3 regions of the Bradyrhizobium sp. 172 genome follow, and region 3 is predicted to be linked to each of the others. Evidence: predicted binding sites of a transcription regulator. Region 3 holds the regulator's gene; each other region holds the start of a gene.
What was found. Region 3 encodes HrcA, which represses chaperone genes, less so after heat shock. Its sites were predicted from a motif close to GTTAGCACTCNCNNNNNGNGAGTGCTAAC; they were not measured.
Positions count from the first base shown of each region.

Region 1: IVB07_RS14600 (co-chaperone GroES) is a predicted target of HrcA. The motif match lies at 5,510-5,538, and genes of this name have one in related genera.
Region 2: IVB07_RS05125 (co-chaperone GroES) is a predicted target of HrcA. The motif match lies at 1,658-1,686, and genes of this name have one in related genera.

Region 1 covers NZ_CP064701.1:3,063,101-3,070,718, reverse strand. The annotation lists gene IVB07_RS14625 (MFS transporter) at 1-580, opposite strand, end outside; gene IVB07_RS14620 (nucleoside transporter C-terminal domain-containing protein) at 739-1,989, shown strand; gene IVB07_RS14615 (tetratricopeptide repeat protein) at 2,092-4,218, shown strand; gene IVB07_RS14610 (cupin domain-containing protein) at 4,231-4,770, opposite strand; gene IVB07_RS14605 (usg protein) at 4,920-5,207, opposite strand; gene IVB07_RS14600 (co-chaperone GroES) at 5,581-5,895, shown strand; gene groL (chaperonin GroEL) at 5,940-7,580, shown strand.
Region 2 covers NZ_CP064701.1:1,090,454-1,098,071, reverse strand. The annotation lists gene IVB07_RS05135 (protein phosphatase CheZ) at 1-691, shown strand, start outside; gene IVB07_RS05130 (hypothetical protein) at 941-1,462, opposite strand; gene IVB07_RS05125 (co-chaperone GroES) at 1,776-2,072, shown strand; gene groL (chaperonin GroEL) at 2,215-3,846, shown strand; gene IVB07_RS05115 (hypothetical protein) at 4,047-5,258, shown strand; gene IVB07_RS05110 (META domain-containing protein) at 5,455-5,853, opposite strand; gene IVB07_RS05105 (L-lactate permease) at 5,992-7,618, opposite strand, start outside.
Region 3 covers NZ_CP064701.1:8,110,748-8,118,365, forward strand. The annotation lists gene dnaK (molecular chaperone DnaK) at 1-1,704, opposite strand, end outside; gene IVB07_RS38345 (hypothetical protein) at 2,099-3,040, shown strand; gene pncA (bifunctional nicotinamidase/pyrazinamidase) at 3,187-3,909, shown strand; gene grpE (nucleotide exchange factor GrpE) at 4,052-4,669, opposite strand; gene hrcA (heat-inducible transcriptional repressor HrcA) at 4,766-5,854, opposite strand; gene rph (ribonuclease PH) at 6,036-6,749, shown strand; gene rdgB (RdgB/HAM1 family non-canonical purine NTP pyrophosphatase) at 6,761-7,396, shown strand; gene hemW (radical SAM family heme chaperone HemW) at 7,383-7,618, shown strand, end outside.

The DNA.
Region 1 (7,618 bases), 3.1 Mb from region 3:
TCATCCCGAAGATCCAGAACAGCACCATCACCGCGTAGGCGAGATGCGGCGCAACCGCGTAGGCAAAACCGCCTAGCGCCGGACCGGTAATGGTCGCGACCTGCGCCGCACCGCTGGAGACGGCGGTGGCGCGCTGGAGCGAGCCCTGCGGCGCGATCGCCGGCAGCAGCGCCGCGGTGGTCGGGCTCTCGAACGCGCCGGCAATGCCGAGCACGAAGGTGGCCACGAAAATCTGAACTTCGCTGACCAAGCCGAGATAGGTGATGACGCCGAGATAGAGCGCGGTCGCTGCTTCCACGAGTTGGCAGAGCTGGACCACGCGCTTGCGCTCGTAGCGGTCGGCGGCATGGCCGGCGATGAACACCAGCAGCGCCGTGGGCAGGAATTGCACGAGGCCGACCATGCCGAGATCGAAGGCCGAGCCGGTGAGATCGTAGATCTGCCAGCCGATCGCGACCGCCGCAATCTGGCTGGAGAAACGCGACAGGCTGCGCGAGAGCAGAAAGAACAGAAAGGCGCGATGGGAGAGGAGCGCGCGGGCACTGACCGGCGGGTTTCCCGATATGGGCTGGTCTGGCATCGCCTCTTCGGTCACGCTCGGGCTATCCGGCTCCTGATGTCGACGTGCTCCGCGTGGCTGACGCGGACCTGCTTGTCAACAGCGAGACGCTTCGACAATCTCCCGGCATTGCGTTTGCAACGCAGGGGTGGCCATAATCATCGGGGTTTGGGGACATCATGCTGCGGCTGCAATCGGCACTCGGCGTTTTCGCATTGCTGTTGATCGCCTTGGTCCTGAGCGAGAATCGCCGCGCGGCCTCGCTGCGCCAGGCGGCGATCGGCCTCGTCGCCACCTTCGTCACCGCGATCGTTCTCCTGAAGGTGCCCGTCGTCGCGCGCGCGTTCGGTGCCATCAACGACGCGGTGGGCGCGATCTCGGCGGCCTCGCGCGCCGGCTCCTCCTTCGTGTTCGGCTATGTCGGCGGCGGTCCCCTGCCCTTCGACCTGAAAGCACCGGGTGCCGATTTCGTCCTGGCGTTCCAGGCGCTGCCGATCGTGCTGGTCATGAGCGTGCTGACGACGCTCTTGTTCTATTGGCGCGTGCTGCCGCCGGTCGTGCGCGGCATGGCCTGGCTGCTGGAGCGGACGCTCGGCGTCGGCGGCGCGGTCGGACTCTCGACCGCCGCCAAAATCTTTCTCGGCATGGTCGAGGCGCCGCTGTTCGTGCGGCCTTATCTCGCGCAAATGACCCGCAGCGAGTTGTTCCTGGTGATGACCGGCGGCATGGCCGGCATCGCCGGCACGGTGCTGGTGCTGTATGCGACGCTCCTTGCTCCCCTCATTCCCGACGCAGCCGCCCATTTCGTCATCGCCTCGGTGCTGGGTGCCCCGGCCGCGATCCTGGTCAGCCTCATCATGGTGCCGGAGACATCCGACAAGCGCACCGGCGGCGCGCTGGAGGCTCCCGAGATGGAGGTCTCCAGCACGATGGACGCGATCGTGAAAGGGACGGGCGCGGGGATCGAGCTGCTGATCAACATCGTCGCCATGCTGCTGGTGCTGGTGGCGCTGGTCTATCTCGTCAATGCGATCCTCGGCCTGCTGCCTGATGTCGGCGGCGCTGCGATCTCGTTGCAGCGCCTGCTCGGCCTCGTGATGGCGCCGGTGTGCTGGCTCATGGGATTGCCGTGGGACCAGGCGATCACCGCCGGCAGCCTGATGGGCACGAAAACCGTGCTGAACGAGCTGATCGCCTATGTCGACTTCTCGAAGCTGCCGCCCGGCACGCTCGATCCGCGCTCGCGCCTGATCATGCTCTATGCGATGTGCGGCTTCGCCAATTTCGCCAGCCTCGGCATCATGATCGGCGGTCTCGGCGTGATGGCGCCGGAACGGCGCGAGGAAATCAATGCGCTCGGGCTGAAGTCGATCGTGTCGGGAACGCTGACGACGTGCCTGATGGGAGCAGTGGTGGGGGTGTTGACGTGAAGCTTGTGTGAGGCTGGCGCCCTCGCAGCTCCGATGGGGCGCAGCGCAATCGCGACAACCTTCCATGTTAATCTCTTCAGGAGATTCGGCTGGAATTGATTCATGAGCAACAGCGCAGGCCAGCGGGCATTTCAAAATGCCCGGCTTCAGAAACGGCAAAAAGCCGAGCTAGGGCCGTTGCTCGCGCGCGCCCTCCAGCTGCACAAGGCGGGACTTCTCCCCGAGGCCAAGACGGCCTATCGCGAACTCCTGGAGCTTGCGCCCGACCAATTCATCGCGCTGCATTTGCTGGGCGCTTTGGAGTCTGAAGCCAAAAACTATCGGCAGGCGCAAGTTTTGCTGAGCCGAGCGGTGGCCTTGGATCCGCGATCTGCCGAAGCCCATATGAGCCTGGGCGTCGCGCTCAACGGGCTGAAACGTCACAATGAGGCCCGCGAGAGCTATCGGAAGGCCCTCGCCCTTCGCCCCAACTACGCCTTGGCCCTGTCCAATCTCGGCAACGCAAGCGCGGCCCTTGAACTTTACCAGGAAGCGCTCGAGAGCTACGACAAGGCGCTCGCAATCGACGGAAGACTTTCCGAAGCCCATAACGGCCGGGGTTGGGCGCTCTGCCGTGTGCGCGCCTATGACGAAGCGATCGCAAGCTTAAACCGCGCGCTATCGATCAAGCCTGACTACGCCTCGGCGCTGTCGACCCGCGCCGTTGCATTGCGGGAGCTTCAGCGATTTGACGAAGCCATGGCGGATTGCAATCGCGCAATCGCCCTCGCACCCGACGACGCGAATGGATGGCTCTGGCGGGCCAGTATCTTGCTCCTGACCCGGCAAGTTGCCGAAGCATTGTCCGATTGCGAGAAGGCTCTCGCGGCCGATCCCGGCTTCTCTCAGGCCCACAGCCTGCTCGGCCAATGTCTCGCGGCACTTGGCCGGGTCGACGAAGCCCTCGCCAGTTTCGACAGAGCTCTCGACATCGAGCCTGATCAGAGCACGATCTCCAGCAAGATATTCACCCTCGATTTCATGGCCGACGCCAGCGTTGCGCAGCATCAGCAAGCGCGACATGTATGGTGGGAGCAGATCGGTGCGAAGATCGCCTCAGCAGCGGCGGGATCGCATGAGAACAGCCGCGATCCGGATCGCCGTCTGGTGCTGGGTTATGTCTCGTCGGATTTTCACACACATTCAGCGGCGTTCATTTTCGAGCCGGTCCTGCAGCACCATGATCGGGCACAGTTCGAGATCGTGTGCTACGCTTGTTCACCGAAAACGGATGCGACGACCAGCGAGTTTCAGGGGATCGCCGATCGCTGGCGCGACGCCTCGCAATGGTCCGACGATCGCCTCGCCGCTCAGATCCGCGCCGACGGCGTCGATATCCTGATCGATCTGTCCGGCCACACCAGCGGAAACCGCCTCGGTGTGTTTGCGCGCAAACCGGCACCTGTTCAGGCGCATGGCTGGGGCCATGGTACCGGGACCGGGTTGCCAACCATCGATTATCTATTCTCGGACCCGGTCGCGATTCCTGCCGCGGTTCGGCATCTGTTTGCGGAGACCATCGTTGACCTGCCGTGCTTTGTGACGCTGGCGCCGCTGCCACCCGGGATTGCGCGGGCGCCGACGCCGGCGCTCGCGAACGGCTTCATCACATTCGGTGTCTTCAACCGCATCAGCAAGATTTCGAACGAGGCGGTGGAAGTCTGGTCTAGGATTCTCGAGCGGGTGCCGGGTTCGCGACTGCTGATCAAGGATACTGCACTGGACGCTCAGCTGGTCCGCGACAATCTGCTGGCGCGGTTTGCCGCTTGCCGGTTGCCGGCCGAACGCGTCGATCTGCTCGGAGCCACGTCGCGAGACGAACATCTGGCAACGTTCAATCGCGTCGATATTGGCCTCGACCCATTCCCGCAGAATGGCGGCGTCAGCACGTGGGAAGCCTTGCAGATGGGCGTGCCGGTGGTGGCGAAGCTCGGTCACAGCCTGCCGAGCCGTGCTGCCGGCTCCATCCTCACCGCGCTGGGCCTGCCGGAGTGGGTCGCGGACAGCGATGAGGCCTATGTCGAAATCGCAGCGAGCCGTGGGTTGCAGATCGGCGAGCTCGATAAGTTGCGCGGCGAACTGCCCGGACAGATCAGGGCTGCCGCCGCCGGCAACCCAATCTCATACGTGCAAGCGGTGGACGATGCCTATCGCGCGATGTGGAAACGCTATTGCAACGACGGCGGCTGATCTCCGCCTCGCCTACGCCTTAAACTCCACGGTCCTGAACTCCGCCGGCAGGATCACCTCCAGCAGCTCGACGTCGTCCGAATAGTCCAGGATCATGTGCTTGATCTTCGGCGGCTGGGTCCAGGCGCTACCTTCTTTCATCAGCGTCTCGCCCACTCCGTCCATATAGGTCTTCACCCAGCCCTTGAGCACGTAGACCATCTGGAATTCGACGTCGTGAAAGTGCAGCTTCGACACTTCGTCCGGATTGCAGGGGCCTTGCAGCCGGATCACGTGCGCCTGCGCGAGGCCGTGGCTGGCGGCGGCGATGCCGAGGTCGCGATATTTCGCGTAGGTACGCAGACCGTCGGCTTTGAAGTCTTCCTCGCGGTGATGGCTGATCGCAATGCGCTGCTTGGGCCGCGCCGGTTTCTTGGCGGATGACTTTGCCGTTGTCGTGGGGGCTTTTGCCTTCACCGCCGTGCGCGCCGTGGATCGTGCTGCGGGTTTGGCCCCGCTACGCCTCTTCACCGCGGCTTGCGATGCGCTGCGCGATTTTGCTTTCTTGGCCATGGGCGGCCTCCCCTGTTGTTATGGGGAGAGGCTAGCACAGAATGCGAAATCGCAGGGCGGGTTAGCGCTAACGTACCCACCACTTCTTTGCGCAAGCGTTGAAGCATGGGGGGTTACACTGACGCTAACCCACCCTACAGCTCCGCCCTTCAATGCAGCCGGAATACTCCGTCCACCGCGCGCAACTCGGCCGGCTTGATCAGCTTGGAATGCGCCACTGTCACCGAGTGAAGCGGTCCGTCGAGCTTTTCCTGCCAGAACGCCAGAAAATCCTTCAGCGCCGGAAATTTCGGAAACATGTCGTAGTCCTGCCAGACGTAAGTCTGGAGCAGCGAGGGATGATCCGGCATCCGGTAGAGAATCTGCGCCGTCGTCATTCCGTAACCCAGCAGCTGTTTCCGGAAATCGTCCGAAACGGCTCCACTCCGCAAGCCCATGCCAACCTCCTTTGCAGGAGCGCATTCAAGGAGTGGCTTTCCGGTGCGCCTTAAGAGCCACCCGCTGCTGATGCGCTCACATAAGAGAAATGTGACGCAAACTGACAATCCATCTCAAGCCCAAAAGTTTAACAAGCTGTTGAAATTCAATGCGTTAGCAGCAGATCTAGCTCCGTGCTAATACTGCGCCGAGCGCGATTAACGATGGAAAGAGATTTTGGCAGGCGGCGCCTCCGAGTGCTATTTTTCTGCTACAAGCCCTTGCTCCCGCCAAAATCCTGCCTTATCTCAGTTGTGCCTGCGCTGGCACTCGCCGGCGTAGACTGCTAACAACCCAAAATTCCCAAATCGTGCAAAAGCTTAGGAGAACTGCATGAATTTCCGTCCGCTTCACGACCGCGTCGTGGTCAAGCGCATCGACGCAGAAGAGAAGACCGCTGGCGGCATCATCATTCCCGACACGGCGAAGGAAAAGCCCTCGCAGGGCGAGATCGTCGCCGTCGGCCCGGGTGGCCGCGACGAAGCTGGCAAGCTGATCCCGATCGACCTGAAGGTCGGCGACCGCGTGCTGTTCGGTAAGTGGTCCGGCACCGAGGTCAAGATCGACAACGTCGACCTGCTGATCATGAAGGAAAGCGACATCATGGGCGTCCTCGACGTCCCCGCTTCCAAGAAGAAGGCGGCCTAAGAGCCCCTCTCTTATCCAGTTAAACACCTAAGGAAAAAATCCAGATGGCAGCTAAAGAAGTCAAATTCTCGGTCGATGCGCGCGACAAGATGCTTCGCGGCGTCGACATTCTCGCCAACGCGGTGAAGGTCACGCTCGGTCCGAAGGGCCGCAACGTCGTGCTCGACAAGTCGTTCGGCGCTCCCCGCATCACCAAGGACGGCGTCACCGTCGCCAAGGAGATCGAGCTCGAGGACAAGTTCGAGAACATGGGCGCGCAGATGGTGCGCGAAGTCGCCTCCAAGTCCGCTGACGCGGCCGGCGACGGCACCACCACCGCGACCGTGCTGGCCCAGGCGATCGTGCGCGAAGGCGCCAAGTCGGTTGCCGCCGGCATGAACCCGATGGATCTGAAGCGCGGTATCGATCTCGCGGTCGAAGCCGTCGTTGCGGACCTCGTCAAGAACTCCAAGAAGGTGACCTCGAACGACGAGATCGCCCAGGTCGGCACCATCTCGGCCAACGGCGACGCGGAGATCGGCAAGTTCCTCGCCGACGCCATGAAGAAGGTCGGCAACGAGGGTGTCATCACCGTCGAGGAAGCCAAGTCGCTCGAGACCGAGCTCGACGTCGTCGAGGGCATGCAGTTCGACCGCGGCTACATCTCGCCCTACTTCGTCACCAACGCCGACAAGATGCGCGTTGAGATGGACGACGCCTACATCCTCATCAACGAGAAGAAGCTCTCCTCGCTGAACGAGCTGCTGCCGCTGCTCGAGGCCGTGGTGCAGACCGGCAAGCCGCTGGTCATCGTCGCCGAGGACGTCGAAGGCGAAGCGCTTGCCACCCTAGTCGTGAACCGTCTCCGTGGCGGCCTGAAGGTCGCGGCCGTCAAGGCTCCGGGCTTCGGCGATCGCCGCAAGGCCATGCTGCAGGACATCGCGATCCTGACCGGTGGCCAGGCGATCTCGGAAGATCTCGGCATCAAACTCGAGAACGTCACGCTCAACATGCTCGGTCGCGCCAAGAAGGTGATGATCGACAAGGAGAACACCACGATCGTCAACGGCGCCGGCAAGAAGGCCGACATCGAAGCGCGCGTGTCGCAGATCAAGGCGCAGATCGAGGAAACCACCTCGGACTACGACCGTGAGAAGCTCCAGGAGCGTCTTGCCAAGCTCGCAGGCGGCGTCGCGGTGATCCGCGTCGGCGGCGCGACCGAGGTCGAGGTGAAGGAGCGCAAGGATCGCGTTGATGACGCGATGCATGCGACCCGCGCGGCGGTCGAGGAAGGCATCGTCCCGGGCGGCGGCGTCGCCCTGCTCCGTGCCTCCGAGCAGCTCAAGGGCCTGCGCACCAAGAACGACGACCAGAAGACCGGCGTCGAGATCGTGCGCAAGGCGCTCTCCGCGCCCGCTCGCCAGATCGCGATCAACGCCGGTGAAGATGGCTCCGTGATCGTCGGCAAGGTCCTTGAGAACAAGTCGTACGCCTACGGCTTCGACTCCCAGACCGGCGAATATGTCGACCTCGTCAAGAAGGGCATCATCGACCCGACCAAGGTGGTCCGTACCGCGATCCAGAACGCAGCCTCGGTTGCGGCGCTCTTGATCACCACGGAAGCCATGGTCGCCGAGTTGCCCAAGAAGGGCGGCTCCGGTCCGGCGATGCCCCCGGGCGGCGGCATGGGCGGCATGGATTTCTGATCCAGCCATTCCGGCAAACGACAAAATGCGAAACCCCG
Region 2 (7,618 bases), 1.1 Mb from region 3:
GCATAGCGAGATCATGGCCGAGTTGCGTGCGATCCGCACGCAGATGGCGAAGGGCACCGCGCCGTTGTCCGGCAGCGCCGCCATGGCGGCGATCGACGCCTCCACCGCCCACGAGCTCTCGGAAGCCCGTACCATGCTCGATACTTACCGAGCGCAGATCGAGCAGTGCGAGAAGCTGAAGGTCGAGCTCGACCTCATCCACGACGCCATCGACCGCACCAAGCGCGAGATCGCGACACTGCATGGCAAGAGCTTCGACGGCGGCGAAATGGCCAAGGTCAATGGCGAGCTCGGCGCGGTCGTCGGCGGTACCGAACAGGCGACCCAGCAGATCCTCGAAGCCGCCGAGTCGATCGACCAGGCGGCCAGCGCGATGGCCAAGGTGCAATCGGCCGATCAGCAGAAGCGGCTCGCCGACGATATCCAGGAACGCGTCATCTCGATCTTCGAAGCCTGCAACTTCCAGGACCTGACTGGTCAGCGCATCAGCAAGGTCATGAGCACGATGAAGTTCATCGAGCAGCACATCAATTCCATGATGGAAATCTGGGGCGGCGTCGACGCGATCAAGTCCCACGTCGTGCCGCAGGTCGACACCCGCAGCGATGACGACAAGCTTCTCAACGGCCCGAAGCTCGCAGGCGACGTCGGCCACGCCTCGCAGGACGACATCGACGCGCTGTTCGACTGAACGGACGCGACGCTCTGAATAACGAAACGCCGGCGCAAGCCGGCGTTTTTTTGTTGTCTATCGTCCCCCGCTGTCATCGTCCGCGCAGGCGGACGATCCAGTATTCCAGAGACGGCAATGATTGAGCCGAGAAGCCGCGGCGTACTGGATGTCCGCCTGCCGCCTACGCTAAAGCTTCGGCGCCCCTGGACCTCAACCCCGGCGAAGCCTTGGCGTAGCCGGGTCGCGGGGCATGACGAAGGATAGAGACTACGCCCTCGGCGCGCAGCGGACGTAGACCATGTTGCCGTAGCGGGTGGCGGCGTCCTTGTCGATGAAGCGGGTGATGAGGACGCGGCCGTCGAAGGAGACGATCTCGCGGTCCTGGTCGCCGGGCGTCGGACCTGCCGGCCCGATATAGTTCTTGCCGCTCGGCGAGCCCTTCAGGCGCAGCTCCTGCGGTGTTGCCTGGTCGGCCAGATGCATGATCACGCCGCCGGAGGAGCCGGCCGTGATCACGTAAGGATTTTTGCATTGGGCCCGGGCGGCAGCCTCGGTGCGGGCGCGGTCGGCCGGGTTCTGGAACGAGGCCAGGCCCCAGCGCCCGACGATCTCGTCGGCGCGGATCGACGCGGGCATTTCCGGACCGGTGCCGGGCTCGGCCTCGGGGGGCGGTGAGGACGAAGAAAAGGACGGCAGGCTCATGCCGCCGCCGCAGGCACCAAGCAGCAGCGCCAGGCAAGAAGCCGCCGCCAGATTGGCGACCGTGCGCGCGTGAGCTGAACTGATCATGGCATTCCCCCGGACAAAACCATGGCCGCACCCCTTACGCAGCCAAGCGCAAAACCGCTGCCGGAGCAATGACGTCCTTTAATACGCCGGCACCCCGAACAAGTTTCCAATGTCACCATCCTATATCCGTCTCACCAATCGCTTAACCACCTTTGCTTGACAGGATCGCGGCCAAGCCATATTCCCGGGCGCACCATTAGCACTCTGAAAGATGGATTGCTAACGCGCGCCGATCGATCCTCGGGAAGGGTGGACGGAAGCGCCGCCCGCCCACTTCCTCTCCTTCCGAAGCGAGCCTCCAAAGGGAAACGTCATGACTAAATCCAAATTTCGTCCGCTGCATGACCGTGTCGTGGTCAAACGTATCGACGCCGAGTCAAAGACCAAGGGCGGCATCATCATTCCGGACACGGCCAAGGAAAAGCCGTCCCAGGGCGAAGTCGTCGCCGTCGGCCCCGGTGGTCGCGACGAGGCCGGCAAGCTGATCCCGATCGACCTCAAGGTCGGCGACCGTGTGCTGTTTGGCAAGTGGTCGGGCACCGAGGTCAAGATCGACAACGATGAGCTCCTGATCATGAAGGAGTCGGACATTATGGGCGTGATGGCCTAAGGCCAGACGCCTGAACGGCCGCTGAATGCATGCCCGGGTCACTCGATCCGGGCATGCATCATTCCGCCGGGTTCGATCGCGGACCCCGGAATGAGGCGACCCAATTAGCAAGACACATCACGAAGAAGAGGAATTGCAGACCATGGCTGCCAAAGACGTCAAGTTTTCCGGAGACGCGCGCGAACGCATGCTGCGCGGCGTCGATATTCTCGCCAACGCCGTCAAGGTGACGCTCGGCCCGAAAGGCCGCAACGTGCTCATCGAGAAGTCGTTCGGCGCGCCCCGCATCACCAAGGACGGCGTCACCGTCGCCAAGGAGATCGAGCTCGAGGACAAGTTCGAGAACATGGGCGCCCAGATGGTGCGTGAGGTCGCCTCCAAGACCAACGACCTCGCCGGCGACGGCACCACCACCGCGACCGTGCTGGCCCAGTCCATCGTCCGCGAAGGCGCCAAGTCGGTTGCCGCCGGCATGAACCCGATGGACCTCAAGCGCGGCATCGACATCGCGGTCGCGGCCGTCGTCAAGGACATCGAGAAGCGCGCCAAGCCGGTCGCCGCCTCCTCCGAGGTCGCCCAGGTCGGCACCATTTCGGCCAACGGCGATGCCGCCATCGGCAAGATGATCGCGCAGGCGATGCAGAAGGTCGGCAACGAGGGCGTCATCACCGTCGAGGAGAACAAGTCACTCGACACCGAGGTGGACATCGTCGAGGGCATGAAGTTCGACCGCGGCTATCTCAGCCCCTACTTCGTCACCAACCCCGAGAAGATGACGGCCGAGCTCGAGGACGCTTACATCCTCCTGCACGAGAAGAAGCTGTCCGGCCTGCAGGCCATGCTGCCCGTGCTGGAAGCCGTGGTGCAGTCGGGCAAGCCGCTCGTCATCATCGCCGAGGACGTCGAGGGCGAGGCGCTGGCCACCCTGGTCGTCAACCGCCTCCGTGGCGGCCTGAAGGTCGCCGCCGTCAAGGCGCCGGGCTTCGGCGACCGCCGCAAGGCCATGCTCGAGGACCTCGCGATCCTCACCGGCGGCCAGCTGATCTCCGAAGACCTCGGCATGAAGCTCGAGAGCGTGACGGTGAAGATGCTTGGGCGCGCGGGCAAGGTTGTGATCGACAAGGAGAACACCACGATCGTCAAGGGCGCCGGCAGGAAGCCGGAGATCGAGGCCCGCGTCGGCCAGATCAAGGCCCAGATCGAGGAAACCACCTCGGATTACGACCGTGAGAAGCTCCAGGAGCGCCTCGCCAAGCTCGCAGGCGGCGTCGCGGTGATCCGCGTCGGCGGTGCCACCGAGATCGAGGTCAAGGAGAAGAAGGACCGCGTCGAGGATGCGCTCAACGCCACTCGCGCCGCGGTGCAGGAAGGCATCGTCCCCGGCGGCGGCGTCGCGCTGCTCCGCGCCAAGAAGGCGGTCGGCCGTCTGACCAACGCCAATGCCGACGTCCAGGCCGGCATCAACATCGTGCTGAAGGCACTGGAAGCCCCGATCCGCCAAATCTCCGAGAACGCGGGCGTGGAAGGCTCGATCGTCGTCGGCAAGATCCTGGAGAACAAGTCCGAGACCTTCGGCTTCGACGCCCAGACCGAGGAGTATGTCGACATGGTCGAGAAGGGCATCATCGACCCCGCCAAGGTGGTGCGTACCGCGCTCCAGGACGCCGCATCGATCGCCGGTCTGCTGGTGACCACCGAGGCCATGGTCGCGGAGTCGCCGAAGAAGGAAGCCGCCTCCGGCATGCCGGCCGGTGGCGGTATGGGCGGCTTCTAAGGCCGAACCTCGCCTGACAGTGCTGCGAAGGCCGCCTCCGGGCGGCCTTCTTTTTGCCGATCATGGCCCGTGCTTTCCAATTCAACCGGCGGCCAAAACCCACTACGGTGACGGCCGATTCGAATTGTTTGGGCCTGATCTCGTCGGAAAACCGCTTCACACTTTCCGGATCATGCCCACTTTGCCCGGGGATTTCGTCGATGCGCGCGCTTGTGTTTTGCTCCACGGCCGTTCTGGCGGCTCTGCTTGCAGGTTCGCCAGAGGTCGCATCCGCCCAGATGAAGCTGGCGCCGAAGGCCACGGCGCCCGGCGGCGTCGAGACGCGCTATTTCACCTCGATCGACGGGCTGATGGACGGCAATGCCGACGTGATCTTGAAAGAGACACGCCAGGGCAAGACCGTCACCGCAGCCGTGCTCGACGTCTGCTATCCCGTCGCGAAGAATTCCGACCGCAAGGACCGCTTCGTCGTCAATCTCCAGGTCGCGGGCCAGAACCTGACGGGTACGACGCAGAGCCTCGGCGCGAAGGCGCCGGTCACAGTCAAGCTGCTGCGCAAACAGGCCGGAGACACGTTCGAATTCCGCGGCCAGATCAGCATTGGCCAGACCGTGACCGAGGTCACCTCGCCCGACAATTCCGATCTCAGCGAGAAGGAATTCCTCGACAACCAGACCTCCGACGACGGCATCACGCCGCAGCCGAAGGACTTCACCGACGTCTCGCCGGAAGCGATCGCGGTCAAGGTCAAGCTGGATGCCGCGACCGAGTTCCTGAAGAGCCTGAAGGGCCAGGACGTCGAGGTGACGCTGGCGAGTCTCACCGTCGGCTGCGACGCGCTGCGCGCGGGCGAGCAGACCATCAACATGTCGGTCGATCCGGAGCGCGCCGGCGCGCTGCTGGCGAAATTCAAGGCGACGCCCGGCGTCACCGCCGCGGGCTGGACCGCGGGCATGACCGAGATGGACCGCACCATCCGCATTGCCGCCGCCGATTGGCGCGAGGGCGACAAGATCAACCGCGACAAGCTCGCGGCCGCGGTGGCTGGCGTGCTGAGCAGGACGCTCGCGGCAAAGCCGGTCTCGCAAAGCTTCAACCCGGCGACCGGCAAGCTCAAGCTGGTGTTCAAGCGACCGAACCAGGATTTTCCCGCGCTCGAGCTCACCGACACGATCGAGGTCGCGGGCCTCGTCTCGCCCGACAAGCCCGGCACGACCGACAAGCTCATGCTCTGGATCGGGAGTCCCGCGACCACGACCACTGACGAGAGCAGCGGCGCCAAGCTCAATCTCTCGGACGAAGCGACCGCGGACGAGGAAGGCGATCAGCCCGACGACAACGGTTCGGTCGAGGCGCTCACCAAGGAGCTGAAAGGCCAGCGCTGGGACGCCGACAAGTCGGTGTGGAAGTGATGTAGCCCGCATATCAACTCTCGGTCGTCGCCCGGCTTGACCGGGCGATCCAGTACTCCGAGAAGGTTTTGATGAATCGAGAAGCCGCGGCGTACTGGATTCCCCGCCTGCCGCCTGTGCTAAAGCTTCGGCGCCCCTGGACCTCAACCCCGGCGAAGCCTTGGCGTAGCCGGGTCGCGGGGAATGACAGCGGGGGCTAATTGCCGTTGACGCGAAAGCGCAGCGGCTTGGGGCCGACGAGCGTGAGCACGTCACCCTGGCGCTTCCAGGTCTCGACACTGCCCAGGGCTGCAACGAGATCGTCGTCGGCCTGGGCCCTTGCCGGCGGGCAGGAGCGGTCCTGGATCTGGCCGGGGACGAAGATCACGGTGTTGCCGGCAACCGAGAACTGGCCCTTGCCGCCCTTGCACCAGAGCTCCAGCACGACTTCGCCATTGTCGCCGATCTCGATGTTCGGAATCCGCTTCGAGCCCGGCTGCGGCAGCGCCTCCAGCGTCATCTCGGTGCCGAACGGAAAACCGTCCTCCGCACGCGCGAGCGTGGACATCGCGAGCGTTGCAACCGCCGCACACACCATCTGCCTGAACGAAACCATGAGACCTCTCGACCGACGTGATTTGCGGCACCTTCTATAAGACGGCGGCGCCGTTGAGAAGGTTCGCCCATGGGCCACGCAAAAATCCCCGCGAGGAGCAACCTCGCGGGGATTTGGCTTAAAGCCGGGCGTGGCCTGCTACTTCAGGACCATCGCCGTGAACGGCCAGACATAGGCCTGCAGCGTCACGAACACGCCGACCAACGAGGCCAGCACGATCGAGTGCCAGAACACGAAGCGCAGGATCGTGCCCTCGTGCCCGTACCAATTCGTCGCGGTGGACGCGACCACGATCGACTGGGCGTCGATCATCTTGCCCATCACGCCGCCGGACGAGTTCGCCGCAGCCATCAGGATCGGCGACAGACCAAGCTGCTCGGAGGTGATCTTCTGAAGATTTCCGAACAGAACGTTGGAAGCGGTATCCGATCCCGTTAGCGCCACGCCCAACCAGCCGAGCAGCGTGCCGAAGAAGGGATAGAGCACGCCGGTTGCAGCAAAGGCGAGACCGAGCGTCGCGTCCACGCCGGAGAGCCGCGTCAGCGTGCCAATCGCGAGCATCGCCGAGATCGTGATCAGCGAGATCGCGCAAAGCCGGATGGTGCGCCCGTATTCCGTCAAGAGCCGGCCAGGACCGACGCCCATCAGGAAGCCTGAGATGATCGCCGCAATCAGCATGCCGGTGCCGGTGAACGAGAGATAGGTGAAGCCGAACACCGCGCTCTCTTTCGTCGGCCCCGGCGCGACCGGCGGCATCTTGTTGATCATCTGATGCAGCTCGGGAACGGGATAGTTCCAGGTGAAGATCGAGTTCGCCCAGGTCTTGAATCCACCATTGCCCCAGATCAGCATCACGATGCAGACGATGATCCACGGCAGCAGCGCGCTGAACAGCTCGCTCTGCGTCAGCGGCGTCTTGTCCATCGGTTTTGCCGCGGCCATGGTGGCGGCCGATTCATCGCGGCCGCGCAGCGCCGGCGACAGCCAGAGCTGCCTGGGCTGCCAGACCTTCAGGAACAGGATCAGCGCCCCCATCGAGATCAGCGACGCCCCGATGTCGACGATCCAGGGATTGACGTAGTTCGAGATCACGAATTGCGGGACCGCGAACGACACGCCGGTGACCAGGATCGCCGGCCAGACGTCCTTCATGCCCTTCCAGCCCGCGAACGCCCACACCACCCAGAACGGCACGATCAGCGAGAAGAACGGCAATTGCCGGCCGACCATCGCGCCGAGGATGTAGGGATCAAGCCCGGTCACCGAGGCAAGGCCTTGGATCGGCGTGCCCAGCGCCCCATAAGCGACCGGCGCGGTGTTGGCGATCAGCGACAGGCCGCTTGCTGCAAGCGGCGAGAAGCCGAGGCCGATCAGGACGGCGCCCGTGATCGCGACCGGCGTGCCGAAGCCCGAGGCGCCTTCGAAGAAGGCGCCGAACGAGAACGCGATCAGCAGCAATTGCAGCCGCCGGTCCTCGGTGACGCCGCCGACCGCGCGCTTGAGCAATTCGAAGCGCCCGGTGCTCACCGTCACCTGGTAGAGGAAGATGACGTTGAGAACGATCCAGCCGATCGGGAAGAACCCGGTGACGATGCCCAGCACCGAGGCGCGGATCGACATGTTCGCCGGCATGGTGAAGACGAAGATCGTGATCAAATTGGCCACGATCACAGCGATGACCGCTGCGATATGAGCCTGGACCCGTCCGCTCGCGATCAGGACCAGCAATGTGACGACAGGGACTGCCGCCGCGATCGTCGACAGC
Region 3 (7,618 bases):
CTTGAGGTCGCTGACGGCATCCTCGATGGCGCGGCGCTCGGTCTCGGCGACCTTCGAACCGTGCTCGGCCAGTGCCTTCTCAGTCGAATGCACCAGTCCATCCGCGTCGTTTTTGGCAGTCACGGCCTCGCGGCGCTTCTTGTCCGCCTCGGCATTGGCCTCGGCGTCCTTGACCATCTTCTCGATGTCGGCTTCCGACAGACCGCCGGAGGCCTGGATGCGGATCTGCTGCTCCTTGGACGTGGCCTTGTCCTTGGCCGAGACGTTGACGATACCGTTGGCGTCGATGTCGAAGGTCACCTCGATCTGCGGCATGCCGCGCGGGGCCGGCGGAATGCCCATCAGGTCGAACTGGCCGAGCATCTTGTTGTCGGCCGCCATTTCACGCTCGCCCTGGAAGACGCGGATGGTGACCGCGTTCTGGCTGTCCTCGGCGGTCGAGAACACCTGGCTCTTCTTGGTCGGGATCGTGGTGTTGCGGTCGATGATGCGGGTGAACACGCCGCCCAGAGTCTCGATGCCCAGCGACAGCGGGGTCACGTCGAGCAGCAGCACGTCCTTGACGTCGCCCTGAAGCACGCCGGCCTGGATCGCGGCGCCGATCGCCACGACTTCGTCTGGGTTGACGCCCTTGTGCGGCTCCTTGCCGAACAGCTGCTTCACGACTTCCTGGACCTTCGGCATGCGCGACATGCCGCCGACCAGCACCACTTCGCCGATCTCGGCGGCGGTGAGGCCGGCATCCTTCAGCGCCTTGCGGCAGGGCTCGACGGTCTTCTGAACGAGGTCATCGACCAGCGCCTCGAACTTGGCGCGGGTGAGCTTCATCGTCAGATGCTTCGGGCCGGTCTGGTCCGCGGTGATGAAGGGCAGGTTGATCTCGGTCTGCGTCGTCGACGACAGCTCGATCTTGGCCTTTTCGGCGGCTTCCTTTAGGCGCTGCAACGCGAGCTTGTCGTTGCGCAGGTTGATGCCCTGCTCCTTCTGGAATTCGTCGGCGAGATAGCCGACCAGGCGCATGTCGAAGTCTTCGCCGCCGAGGAAGGTGTCGCCGTTGGTCGACTTCACCTCGAACACGCCGTCGCCGATTTCGAGAATCGAGATATCGAACGTGCCGCCGCCGAGATCGTACACGGCGATCGTGCCGGCCTTGGTCTTGTCGAGGCCGTAGGCGAGCGCGGCCGCGGTCGGCTCGTTGATGATGCGCAGCACTTCAAGGCCCGCGATCTTGCCGGCGTCCTTGGTCGCCTGGCGCTGGGCGTCGTTGAAGTAGGCGGGCACGGTGATGACGGCCTGGTCGACCTTCTGGCCGAGATGGGCTTCCGCGGTCTCCTTCATCTTCTGCAGGATGAACGCCGAGACCTGCGAGGGCGAGTAGGTCTGGCCGTCGGCCTCGACCCAGGCGTCGCCGTTGGAAGCCTTCACGATCTTGTACGGAACGAGCTTCTTGTCCTTCTCGACCATCGGGTCGTCGTAGCGGCGGCCGATCAGGCGCTTCACTGCGAAGAACGTGCGCTCGGGATTGGTGACGGCCTGGCGCTTGGCCGGCTGGCCGACGAGGCGCTCACCGTCGTCCGTCACGGCGACGATCGAAGGCGTCGTGCGCATGCCTTCGGAATTCTCGATGACTTTGGCGTTCTTGCCATCCATTACGGCGACGCACGAATTCGTGGTGCCGAGGTCGATCCCGATGACCTTTCCCATGGTCCTGTATCCTTGTTTTTGCGGCAGGCTGGCTGGGCCCAGAAGGCACCCGAACCGAAACCCCCTAAGATCAAACATTCGCGATATTGCGATGGTTGGGGGTCATATAGGAGGGGGGGAGGTGCCTGCAAGGACCGAACGCAAGTTTCGGCCGTGAAAACATTGGGTTTTGGAAGAACATATCCGGGCTGCACCGCCCTTGCGGGTGAGGAATTATTAACAGGTCCGCGATTGGCCGGCATCCGCTACCGCATCCCGCCCCGCCCTGTTGCGGCCAGACCAAAACCGTTAAAAGGCGGGCAGCCGGCCGGGCTCGTCCTCGGGCTGCCTCGCGCGACAAAGCGGCCGGCTGGCCACCATCGAACGGCCTCAATGTGAACCAATCAGAGTGCCCATGAAGCTGATCCGCCCCCTCGCCGCGCTCGCCCTCCTCGTCGCCTCTACGCTTCCGGCTCTGGCCGCCGACGCCGTTTTCCCACCCGGCTTGCGCCTCGGCATGGTGCCATTGGTCGGCCTCAGCACGGCCAAGACCTTTCCCGGCTTCGAGAGCGAGGACGGCAACGTCAAGGTGCTGATCACGGAGCTGCCGCCGGCCGCCTATGGCGAGGTCGTGAGCGCCTTCAACTCCAACCCGGCCGGCACCAACGGCGTCAAGCAGGACAAGATCGAGACGCCCGCGGGCGTGGCCTATTTCACCACGGAGAGCGGCAAGGCGGGCGAGACGCCAGTGCGGCGCTATTCGATGATCGTGCCGGGCGCCGGCTTCTCCGGCTACGTCGCGGTGCAGATTCCGGAGAATGCGATCAAGATCTACACCGACGAGGCGGTGCGGCAGATGTTCGCGAGCGTCGTCACCCGGAAGCAGGTCTCGGCCGAAGAGCAGATCGCACTGATGCCGTTCAAGATCACCGATCTCGCCGACTTCAAGGACGTCCGCACGCTGGCGCCGGGCTCGAGTATCATCCTGGCCGACGGCGACGAGAGCTCCGGCTATGAATCGAAGCCGTTTATCATCCTCGGCGTGATTGGCGCCACACCGCAAGCCGCCGACGACCGCGCCCGCTTCGCCCAAGAGGCGGCGCTCCAGATTCCCGGCGTGCGCGAGTCGCGCGTCACCATGTCCGAGCCGATCCGCATCAGCGGCCAGCAGGGTTTCGAGACCCGGATCGACGGCGTCAGCGGCAAGGACAAGACGCCGGTGACCGTGGTGCAGTGGATCCGCTTCAGCAGCGGCGGCGCCTCGCTGCGCATCATCGCCAGCGCCCCGCGCGAGCAATGGCCGGCCGCCTTCACCCGCTTCCGCGCGGTCCGCGACGGCATCCAGCCGAAGGGCTAGCAGCATCCGCAAGCGGGAGAGGTGCACCGAACCCGCGGCTCAAGCCCAACCACTCACCAAAGCCGGCTGCATTTTCGGGCTTCTGTTCGTATACGAACGGAACTAGGCTCCCCCTCCGTTGAGTTCATCCTGGAGGGAGGCGAATGATGCTGGATCGGCGACAAGTCTTGGCGGCGCTCGGGACGAGCGCGCTCGTGGCGCTCGCGCCAACCGCAATTCTGGCAGCGGCATCGATCAAGCCGGACGATGCATCCGCGCTGCTCGTGATCGACGTGCAGAATTGCTTCCTGCCCGGCGGCAGCCTCGCCGTGAAGGAAGGCGAGCAGGTGGTGCCCGTCATCAACAAGATCTCGAAAGCATTTTCGAACGTGGTGATGACGCAGGACTGGCACACGCAAGGCCATATTTCCTTCGCGTCAGTCCACGCCGGCAAGAAGCCGTTCGAGACCGTCGATCTTCCCTACGGCAAGCAGGTGCTGTGGCCCGACCATTGCGTGCAGGGCACCGACGGCGCCGCGCTGTCGAAAGACCTTGCGATCCCGCACGCCGAGCTCATCATCCGCAAGGGTTTTCACAAGGACGTCGACAGCTATTCGGCCTTCCTCGAAGCCGACGGCAAGACCTCGACCGGTCTCGCCGGCTATCTGAAGGCGCGCAAGATCAAGCGCGTCTTCGTCGCGGGGCTGGCGACGGATTTCTGCGTCGCCTGGACCGCGCTCGACGCGCGCAAGGCGGGCTTCGAGGTCTATGTGGTGGAAGACGCCTGCCGCGGCATCGACAATCAGGGTTCGCTGGCAAAAGCCTGGGCCGACATGGCAAAGGCCGGCGTGAAGCGGATTCAGTCCGCGGATATCGCGGCGAGCGCGTAGGCCCGGTCAAAAAACTGCAAGACCCTCAGCCTGAGGAGCGCGCTTCTTCGCGCGCGTCTCGAAGGATGAAGGCCGCGCTGCAGCAGCGCGGCCTGCATGGTTCGAGACGGCGCTGACGCGCCTCCTCGCCATCAGGATCGACTTAGTTGGCCGCGCCGTTCGGCTCGTTGCTGTTGGCAGCGGGCGCAACCTTGGCGCCGCCCTTGGCGACACCGACCAAGGCGGGACGCAGCACGCGCTCGCCGATGGTGTAGCCGGCCTGCATGACCTGCACGACCGTGCCTGCGGGCACCGACGCATCGGGCACCTCGAACATCGCCTGCTGGAAGTTCGGGTCGAACTTCTGGCCCGAGGGGTCGAACTTCTTCACGCCGTGTTTTTCCAGCGCGCTGAGCAGCGAGCGCTCAGTCAGCTCGACGCCCTCGATCAGCGAGGCGAGGCCTGCATCGGCCGCCGCACGGGCTTCGGCCGGAACGGCATCGAGCGCGCGCTGCAGGTTGTCGGCGATGTCGAGCACGTCGCGGGCAAAGCCGGTGATGCCGTAGAGGCGGGCATCCGCGACCTCCTTGGTGGTCCGCTTGCGCAAATTCTCCATTTCGGCCAGCGTCCGCAGCATGCGGTCGCGCGCCTCGGCGACTTCCTTCTGCAGAAGCTCGACGGAGCCGGGCTCGGGATCGTCGGGCATGATGTAGGGTTTTGACACCACGGGCTCGCCGGCCGCAGCACTCGTGTCTTCGGGTTGCCGGTCTCGATCGGTCATCGGCTCTCTTTTCGCATTCGTCTCAGGGGGTTTCTGGCCCGGATATCGTGCTTCGGGCGGCGAAAATCAAGCGCCCGTGATCGGCCCGGCCGCCGGTCAGCCCCCCAAGAGCCGGCTGACGATGCGGGCAGCGTAGTCCACGGTGGGGATCACGCGGGCATAATTCAGCCGCGTCGGCCCGATCACGCCCAAAACGCCGACGATATGGCCGGCGGCGTCCCGATAGGGCGAGATGATGGTGGACGAACCCGACAGCGAGAACAGCTTGTTCTCACTGCCGATGAAGATCCGCACGCCTTCCGCGGTTTCGGCCCGGCCGAGCAGGTCGATCACGCCGCGCTTGGTCTCGAGATCGTCGAACAGCAGGCGAACGCGCTCGAGATCCTCCAGCGCATGCAAATCCTCGAGCAGATTGGCGTGGCCGCGGACGATGAGCTGACGATCCTCGTTCTCGCCGCCGGACCAGCTGGCGATGCCGGCCGAGATCACCTTGTGCGTCAGCTGATCGAGCTCGGTGCGCGCCTCTCCGAGCGCGGTCTCGAGCTCCAGCCGCGCCTCGGCCAGGGTCCGGCCCCGAATGCGGGCATTGAGGAAGTTGCCGGCTTCGGTCAACGCCGAGGATGGAACTCCCGGCGGCAGCGTCAACACGCGATTTTCGACCTGCCCGTCCTCGCCGACCAGGATCACCAATGCCTTTTCCGGTTCCAAGCGGACGAATTCGATATGTTTCAGCCGCGCATTGGATTTCGGCGTCAGCACGACGGCGGCGGCGCGGGTCAGGCCGGAGAGCCGCGTCAATGCCTCCTCGAGCGCAGCCTCCACCGATTGCGCGTGGCCGACGGAGGTCAACTGGCTCTGGATCGCCTGCCGTTCACTGTCATTGAGGTCGCCGACCTGCATCAGGGCATCGACGAAGAACCGCAGGCCAAGTTCCGTCGGCAATCGGCCGGCGGAGGTGTGCGGGGCGTAGATTAGGCCAAGCTGTTCCAGATCGGCCATGACGTTGCGGACCGAGGCCGGCGAAAGCGGCATGGCAATCAGGCGCGAAATATTGCGCGAGCCCACCGGCTCCCCGGTCGCGAGATAGCTTTCGACGATTTGACGAAAGATGTCGCGGGAACGCTCGTTGAGCTGGGCGAGGCCCGCGCGCGGCGCGATCAGATGGATCGGATCGTGATGGGCCACAGACGGTAACTCCTCTAAGACACAGGTAATTTGTCTATCCCGGATGCTTCTGACAAGCGTGGCGTTGGCGGATTGGAAATCGGGGGTGAAGAAGGCCTCGATCTTCCCCCTTGCCGCCCACCCTCACCCCCCCTACAAGCACCGCCAACAGCACTTTTTTGAGAGTTTTGGAGGATTTCCCATGCGGCCAAGCCGCCGTGCGCCCGACGAATTGCGCCCCGTGACGCTGGAGCGCGGCGTGGTCAAATATGCGGAAGGCTCGTGCCTGGTGAAATTCGGCGACACCCACGTGCTGGTCACCGCCACGCTGGAAGACCGCCTGCCGCCATGGCTGAAGGGCCAGGGCCGCGGCTGGGTCACCGCCGAATACGGCATGCTGCCGCGCGCGACCTCGGAACGCACCCGCCGCGAGGCCTCCGCCGGAAAGCAGAGCGGCCGCACCGTCGAAATCCAGCGCCTGATCGGCCGCTCGCTTCGCACCATCATCAATCTCGAAGCGCTCGGTGAGCGCCAGATCACGGTCGATTGCGACGTGCTCCAGGCCGACGGCGGCACCCGCACCGCCTCGATCACCGGTGCCTGGGTCGCGCTCGCCGATTGCGTCAGCTGGATGAAGGCGCGCAACATGGTCAAGGCCAATGTGTTGCGCGACAACGTCGCCGCGATCTCCTGCGGCATCTACAAGGGCACGCCCGTGCTCGACCTCGACTATGCCGAGGACTCCGAAGCCGACACCGACGCCAATTTCGTCATGACCGGCGATGGCCGCATCATCGAGGTCCAGGGCACCGCGGAACGCGAGCCATTCACGGAAGCCGAGTTCCTGGCGTTGATGGCGCTGGCGCGCAAGGGCGTCGCGCGTCTCGTGGACTTGCAGAAACTGGCGGTAGCGTAGTCAATAGCCCGATGCACCGCCGAATCACCGGAAAGCTGGTTATCGCGACCCATAATCCCGGCAAGCTCGCCGAGATGAAGGAGCTACTCGCGCCTTACGGCATCGAAGCAGTGTCGGCCGGCGAGCTCGGCCTTCCCGAGCCGGAAGAAACCGGAAACGATTTCCGCAGCAATGCCGCGATCAAGGCGATCGCGGCGGCGCAGGCAACGAAGCTGCCGTCTTTCGCCGATGATTCCGGCATCGTGGTCGACGCGCTCGACGGCGCGCCCGGCATCTACTCGGCGCGCTGGGCCGGCCCGAACAAGGATTTTGCCGCAGCGATGGCGCAGATCGAGCGTCTGTTGCAGGAGCGCGGCGCGACCACGCCGGCCAAACGCAAGGCGCACTTCGTTTCCGCGCTCTGCGTTGCATGGCCCGACGATCATCTCGAAGAGGTCGAGGGGCGCGTCGACGGCACGCTGGTGTGGCCGCCGCGCGGCACCGCCGGCTTCGGCTACGACCCGATGTTTTTGCCCGACGGCCATAGCCGCACCTTCGGCGAGATGGAGAGCATCGAGAAGCACGGCCTGCCGCCGCTCGGTCTCGGCCTGTCGCATCGTGCCCGCGCCTTCGTGAAACTGGCGGAGATCTGCCTTGAGCCGCGCTAAGGAAGCCTTCGGCGTCTACGTGCACTGGCCGTTCTGCCTGTCGAAGTGCCCCTATTGCGACTTCAACAGCCACGTTCGCCACGCCCCGATCGACGAGCCGCGGTTTGCGTCAGCATTCGCGCGCGAAATCGCTGCGACCGCCGAGCGCGCGCCCGGACGCGAAGTCACCTCGATCTTTCTCGGCGGCGGTACGCCCTCGCTCATGCAGCCTGCAACCGTCGG